Regions from separate parts of the Enterocloster lavalensis genome, predicted to be linked through region 1. Evidence: riboswitches for the same ligand, from Rfam matches in the RefSeq annotation. Region 1 holds a riboswitch; the other holds the start of a gene.
The links. A riboswitch is a leader RNA that binds a small molecule or an ion and turns the genes downstream of it on or off. The one in region 1 is predicted to bind FMN.
Positions count from the first base shown of each region.

Region 1 (3,529 bases):
AAAGACCTGCGCCGGCCCCAATCACCACCGCCTGCGCCTCTTGCAGCTTTTCCCGGATCAGCTCCACCTTCCCGTTCATTTAACTCCTCCCCTGGCCGCCCCTCGCGGGCAGATTTCCACGCAGTTTCCGCAGTGCAGACAGTGCTCTGCCTGGATTTTAAAGGGCGTCCGGCTGCTGTCGATGCAGTTCTGGGGACATTGGGACAGACAGAGGCCGCAGCCATCGCAGTCCGCTGTGATGTGATAGCCCTCCTGCTGCTGTCCCTGCACATCCCCCTCCCCCAAACGGAAGCTTCGGCGGATAATGGGCTTGGCGGATAAGTCGAAATACTCTCCCCGGCCCTCGTACAGCCGGAACACCTCCAGCGCCCGGCGGCTCTCGCAGGTGGGGTAAATCTCCGCCATATAGGGATTTTCCTCAAAGACCTGATCCAGCAGGCAGCCTCCCATATTCGCCACCCGGCCGCGGACGGACACCGCTTTTTTCTCCATAGAACCCTCGCCGCCGGTCATGCCGCTAATCGCCACATAGCGCTGTTTCATCAGCTGCCGGTAAAACTCTTTCCCTTTGGCCGTGATAAAATACAGGCTGTTCTCATCCACAAGCATAATATCGATCACCCGGGTCACAGGCAGCCCATCCTCGTCCACGGTGGCGAACACGGTGGAATGAATCTCCTCTTTTAAAATCCTCAGATAATCTCTGGTCTCCATAACGCTTCATCCTTTCCTGAATCCATATCCCTTATCCCATTTTAGCGCCGCCGCTCTTTCCCGTAAATTACGCACTGAAAAGTGGCATAGTATCAAAAGTATACTGTTAAGCTTGCCAGCCGTCCCGTAGTGGTATATAATAGTCTTAAACAGTTATTTAGATACCAAGGAGGTGTTGGACCGATGGAAACGAATACCAGGAAAATGCCGGACTGCCCCGTGGAAATCACCCTGCAGCTGATCGGCGACAAGTGGAAGGTGCTGATCATCCGGGACCTGCTGACCGGCACCAAGCGCTTTAATGAACTCATGCGCTCGGTCACCGGGATCACCCAAAAGGTCCTGACCAGCCACCTGCGGGCCATGGAGGCCGCCGGGCTGGTCAACCGAACAGTCTATGCCGAGGTACCGCCCCGGGTGGAATACACCCTGACGGAGACCGGCTACAGCTTAAAGCCCATTTTGGACAGCATGGTGGCCTGGGGCGACGGCTACAAAAAGAAAATCAACTGACCTCAGTCCGACCAGCCCTTTAACAGCCGTCTCAACCGCTTGTAGACAAGAAACGCAATGACGGAGACACTGGCGTATTTAAACAGGTTGAAGGGCAGCATGGAGAACAGCATCATGGAAAACAGGTCCGTCACCCACGGGGAGGTGGCCCTTGCCATGGCCACGATGCTGTCCATGCTCATTCCGTACAGCCGGGCATAGACCGGAAAGATCAGGAACAGGTTGTAAAGCAGGGCCGAGGCGGCCGCGCAGGCTGTGGCCGCGGCCAGGGAGAGGGCCGCTCCCCTGCGGGTGTGCCACCTGCGGTACAAAAGCACGGCGGGCAGCATGTAGCTGACGCTGCCGATCATATTCGCCAGCTCCCCAACGCCCATGGTGACGGTGCCTTTCAGCAGAAAGCTCAGGCCGATCTTCACCGCGATGATCCGCATTCCAGCCAGCGGCCCCATGATAAATCCCCCCAGAATCACCGGCAGGTCGGAAAAGTCCATTTTCACAAATCCCGGCGCCAGCGGCACCGGAAATTCCATTGCCATCAGCACCGCGCTGACGGCTCCCATAAACGCGCTCAAAACCAGGGGCCTGACTGCGATGCCTCCGGCCCTGCTCTTTGCTGCTGTTTTCTCTGCAAGCGCTTCCCGCGCTGCAGCTTGGCATGTTTGTTTCATCTTGACGCCTCCTTCATGTTTGACCCCCCGGCCCATTGCATACGACAAAAAGACCCGGGATCTCATCTCCCGGGCCGGAATGCCGCCAAATACGCCGCCTGCGCTTGCGGCCTGACATCCAGACACAACGCTGCGGCATCGATTGCCGTTTTTCCTCTTTTCCCATCCGGACTATACCGTCGGTTCCGGAATCTCACCGGATCAACCGCAGCCATTGGCCGCCGCTCGTGGACTGTCACCACCGGTCAGGAATTTCACCTGCCCCAAAGAGATTGTGTTTATGTAATTTCAGATCAGAATTCATAGGGCGGATTGCCGGAGAAATCAGCGATCACGCCGTGGGGATCTTCCAGATAAAACACCTGGAAAATCGGATTGTCCGCCCTGGCGTACTGCCCCTTTACAATCGGGTTGGCCATGCAGGCTTCCTTCACCTTCATGTTGTTCTCAAACACCGCTTTGCCGTGCAGGCGCAGCCAGGCGAAACCGGCGTCGGACACGCTCACCTCCACCTGCGGGTTGGCCTGCATATCCTGATAAACGTCCTTTTGGCTGTTGGTACAGAACCAGAGCTTCCCGTCCTTCTCAAAGCAGAACATAAACGGGCGGCACTTTGCCTTCCCATCCCTGCCCACGGTAGCCAGATACTGCACCGGATTTGCCTGCAAAAATTCTATCACTTTTTTCATAAAGTTTCAATCCTTTCCCTCAAATCAATTTTTATTCAAACCTTTTACCGTCAGGAACGGCCGTTTCCTATGACTGTATTATAGATCGGTACAGCCTTTGAGGGAAGAACGCACTTTCAAGTGGGATAGGTTCCTTTTAGATACTTAATATCTTTTTAATACTATTAAATACCGCACCCCTAAGCGTCGGGGCCGTTAGGCGGCCAACGCCAGCAGGCTGCGGCGGTGGCCCCTTACATTTGACAAAAAGTACGCCTCGTACCGGGTCGGATAACCTTTTTCTACCAGATTCCAACCCGCTGTTCCGGCGCGAGATACATTTTGTCCCCCTCCCTGAGCTGAGGATAGGCCAGATAAAATGCGTCGGTGTTGCGCAGAACCGCGTTGACCCGGACTTTTGCCGGGGAGTGCACATCCGTGTTCAGCCGCCGGATCATGGCCTCGCCCGTATATTTGGAGGCCCAGATGGTGGCAAACCGGGTGAACAGCGCCCGCAGTCCGTCCGTGTCGTCCCCCACAATGGAGGTGACGCAGGAAAGGCTTCCCAAATCCGCGATGTTCTCCCCCAGCGTCTGCTCACCGTTTACAAAACGGCCCTCAAATCCCTCCTGTCCGTCGTAATAGTCCGCCACCTTCCCGGCCAGGACCCGGAAATTCTCCAGGTCCTCTTTGGTCCACCACATCTTGTAATTTCCCTTCTCGTCGTACATGGCCCCGGAGGAATCGAATGCGTGGCTGATCTCGTGGGCGATCACCATGCCGATCCCGCCCATGTCGGTGGCCAGATCTGCCTCGGGACTGTAAAACGGCTCCTGCAGGATTCCCGCCGGAAATACAATTTCATTGCCCGAGGGATTGTAGTATGCGTTGACCGTCTGGGGCGTCATGGCCCATTTTTCCTTGTCCACCGGCTTTTTCCCTTCCTCCAGGTCGAAGGTCGTCTCC
Region 1 covers NZ_CP176637.1:5,491,919-5,495,447, reverse strand. Annotated here, with positions in the region: gene ACK2JC_RS24695 (Sir2 silent information regulator family NAD-dependent deacetylase) at 1-79, opposite strand, end outside; gene ACK2JC_RS24690 (4Fe-4S binding protein) at 76-714, opposite strand; gene ACK2JC_RS24685 (helix-turn-helix domain-containing protein) at 898-1,227, shown strand; gene ACK2JC_RS24680 (ECF transporter S component) at 1,230-1,895, opposite strand; FMN riboswitch at 2,046-2,170, opposite strand; gene ACK2JC_RS24675 (pyridoxamine 5'-phosphate oxidase family protein) at 2,189-2,584, opposite strand; gene ACK2JC_RS24670 (M13 family metallopeptidase) at 2,866-3,529, opposite strand, start outside.

Region 2 (3,529 bases), 1.4 Mb from region 1:
CGAGAATAAGGTCGTGGTGATCGAGGACCGAGTCACCGGAATCGAGAATAAGGTCGCAGTGATTGAGGACCGTGTGACCGGAATCGAGGACAAGGTCGCAGTGATCGAGGACCGGGTCACCGGTATAGAAAACCGTGTCACACGCATGGAGCTCACCATCGAAAACGACATTTCCAAAAAAATCGATATTATCGGTGAAGGCCACGACTTCCTCAAACAGCGTCTTGACGAGGCTCTTCAGTTTGAGAAGAAGCGCGAAGGTATGGAATTGGAGCTGATCAATCATCGGATGGAAATCAATAAGATGAAAGACCGCTTGGATATCGCATAGCATGATATGGGTTTGCTGAAATGAAAAGCCATGGCTAATAAAAAGTACCAAGCCAGAGGGAGACAATTTGAGAAACATATACGATGGTATAATTGGACTTGCCACAGGCGATGCCCTGGGGGTCCCGGTTGAGTTTATGTCCCGCGAATGTATAGCAAGGAATCCGGTTAAATCGATGCGGGAATACGGGACACATCATCAGCCTATGGGGGTATGGTCTGATGATACAAGCTTAACACTAGCGCTGTTAGATAGCATGGTTCAATGTAAAGCAATTAATTATACAGATATCATGGACAAATTCTCGGCATGGTTATTGTATGGAGAATACACTGCCTTAGGAGAGGTCTTTGACGTTGGAAATGCCACCAGCAAAGCCATAATGAATTATGGGCGCGGAATTGCCCCATTGGAATGTGGTGGTAAATCAGAATATGAAAACGGAAATGGCTCGCTCATGCGAATTCTTCCAATCGCCTATTATCTATACAACCATCAGGAACTCAGCATTGATGTCCAAATGGAGTTAATACACAATCTATCGTCTCTGACCCACGGACATAGCAGGAGCCAGGTTGGTTGTGGGATTTATGTGATGGTTGCAATCAGTTTAATTGGCGGGACTGATCCGATAGCGGAGTGTGTTCGAAATGGAATACAGACTGCCTTTGATTATTATGACAGAATCGGTGAAATAGAAATAAGGAGTTATAATCGGCTTAAGAGGCTGGATGAATTCAAACGGTTGCCGGAGGAACAAATCCAAAGCAGCGGATATGTGGTTCACACTCTGGAGGCTGCATTGTGGTGTCTGTTAAATTCGTCGTCCTATCAGGAATGCGTACTAAAAGCAGTTAATTTGGGAGACGATACGGATACGGTTGGAGCTGTGGCCGGAGGTTTGGCGTCAAGTTTTTACGGAGCCGACCAAATACCGGAAGAATGGATCAATGTAATTGCAGGCAGAGAATATATAAAAGAATTATGCTCAAACACACTTGCATAAATAACCCAAAAGCGTTATAATAACCACAACTGAATAAGATTATGTCTTCAGGGCAGGGTGAAATTCCCGATTGGCGGTACAGTCCGCGAGCGCGCGAGCGTTGACCCGGTGAAACTCCGGGACCAACAGTATAGTCTGGATGAAAGAAGATGTGTCAGCATAGACGGGGCGGCTGCATTTTGCAGCGGCCAAATGATGCACCGGATATTATTTGACACCTGAAAGGCATATTGCTTTTCAGGTGTTTTTCTGTCAGCCAGGCGGTTTCAACCGTCTGACCGGCGGTACCGGACCGGCGGAATCCGGCAAATAATTCATTCGGAGGTAGAAACTATGAACAGCAACGCAAACGTAACTGCAAACACAAAGTCCGGCACGGACGCCAGGACAAAACGGATCACAACGGTGGGAATGCTCTGTGCCATCGCCTTTCTCATGGTGCTGTTTTTCCGCATCCCGGTAGTTCTGTTTCTGAGCTATGAACCCAAGGACGTGATGATTACGATCGGCGGCTTTATGTTCGGCCCCTGGACGGCCATGGTGATCTCCGTGATCGTCTCCTTTATCGAGATGGCTACCATCAGCAGCACCGGAATCATCGGCTGTGTGATGAATATTCTGGCCAGCTGCTGCTTCGCCTGCCCGGCCGCCTATCTCTACAAACGCGACCACACGTTAAAAGGCGCGGCCATCGGCCTTGTGTCGGGAATCGTGCTGGCAACAATCGCCATGCTTCTATGGAATTACTTACTCACCCCTATCTACATGGGATATCCCAGAGATGCGGTGGAAGCGCTGCTGGTGCCGGTATTTCTTCCCTTCAACCTGTTTAAGGGCGGCCTGAACACGGCCTTCGTCCTTTTACTTTACAAGCCCATTGTAACAGCTCTGCGCAAGGCGGGCCTCGTTCCGCCGTCGGTGCACAACGTCAAGCAGCACAACATGGGAGTGCTGTTGGTGGTGGGACTGATTTTTGTGACCTGCGTTTTAATGTTCGTGACACTGAAAGGATGATACAGGCGGGGGAAGGTACAGAACGAAAAATTCATTTTTTCCTCAAAAGTAATTGACAAATCCCCCATATTCCCTTATAATAACCTTCGTCGCCTGTGATAACAGGCGCGAAATGCAGAAGTGGCGGAATTGGCAGACGCGCACGGTTCAGGTCCGTGTGGTAGTAATACCTTGTGGGTTCGACTCCCATCTTCTGCAGGCGCAGAAAAGGCGGAAAGTTCATCAGAGCTTTCCGCCTTTTATAATCCGTAAAACTGTTGCAAATGCAACAGACATTTCCTGGAAGCCCAGGTAAAATAAGGATAGTAAAAAAAGGAAAAATAGTGTATACTGTAGGTTGTGGCTGCATTTGCAGCGATCCAGAGTGTTAAAAAACAGAGAGGCAGGAGAAGGCTATGCTTACATTAGAGAATCTTACCTTCGACGTCAATGACGACGAGGGAGGAAAAGGGATTATAAAGGATTTGAACCTGACCATCGGAGACGGAAAATTTGTGGTGATCACAGGCCCCAACGGAGGCGGAAAGTCCACCACGGCCAAGCTGATCATGGGCATCGAGAAGCCCACCAGCGGAAGGATTCTGTTCGACGGCCAGGATATCACAGATATGAATATTACCGACCGGGCGAATCTTGGAATCAGTTTTGCGTTCCAGCAGCCCGTGCGTTTTAAGGGCGTACAGGTCCTGGATCTGATCCGTCTGGCGGCGAAGAAAAAGCTGTCCGTAACCGACGCCTGTCAATACCTGTCCGAGGTGGGGCTTTGCGCCAAGGATTACATCAACCGCGAGGTGAACGCCAGCCTGTCCGGCGGCGAACTGAAGCGCATCGAGATCGCTTCGGTGCTGGCCCGGGCTTCCAAGCTCTCAGTTTTTGACGAGCCGGAAGCGGGAATCGACCTCTGGAGCTTTCAGAATCTGATCCAGGTGTTCGAGCGTATGCGCAAAAATACAAACGGGTCCATCCTGATCATTTCCCATCAGGAGCGGATTTTAAATATAGCGGACGAAATCGTGGTGATCGCGGACGGAAAGATTGTCAACCACGGTTCCAGGGACGAGATTATGCCCCAGATTATGGGCACCGCCTCCGCGGTGGATGCCTGCAGCAAGTTTTACAATCAGGATTAAATCGCCGTACGGAAAAGGAGATGAATCGAAAATGGATGAAATTCAAGA
Region 2 covers NZ_CP176637.1:416,271-419,799, reverse strand. Annotated here, with positions in the region: gene ACK2JC_RS01745 (hypothetical protein) at 1-331, shown strand, start outside; gene ACK2JC_RS01740 (ADP-ribosylglycohydrolase family protein) at 399-1,337, shown strand; FMN riboswitch at 1,377-1,492, shown strand; gene ACK2JC_RS01735 (ECF transporter S component) at 1,671-2,351, shown strand; tRNA gene ACK2JC_RS01730 (tRNA-Leu) at 2,466-2,549, shown strand; gene ACK2JC_RS01725 (ABC transporter ATP-binding protein) at 2,747-3,481, shown strand; gene ACK2JC_RS01720 (SufB/SufD family protein) at 3,513-3,529, shown strand, end outside.
Region 2: linked by a shared signal. The riboswitch ahead of ACK2JC_RS01735 (ECF transporter S component) and the one ahead of ACK2JC_RS24680 (ECF transporter S component) in region 1 are both predicted to bind FMN.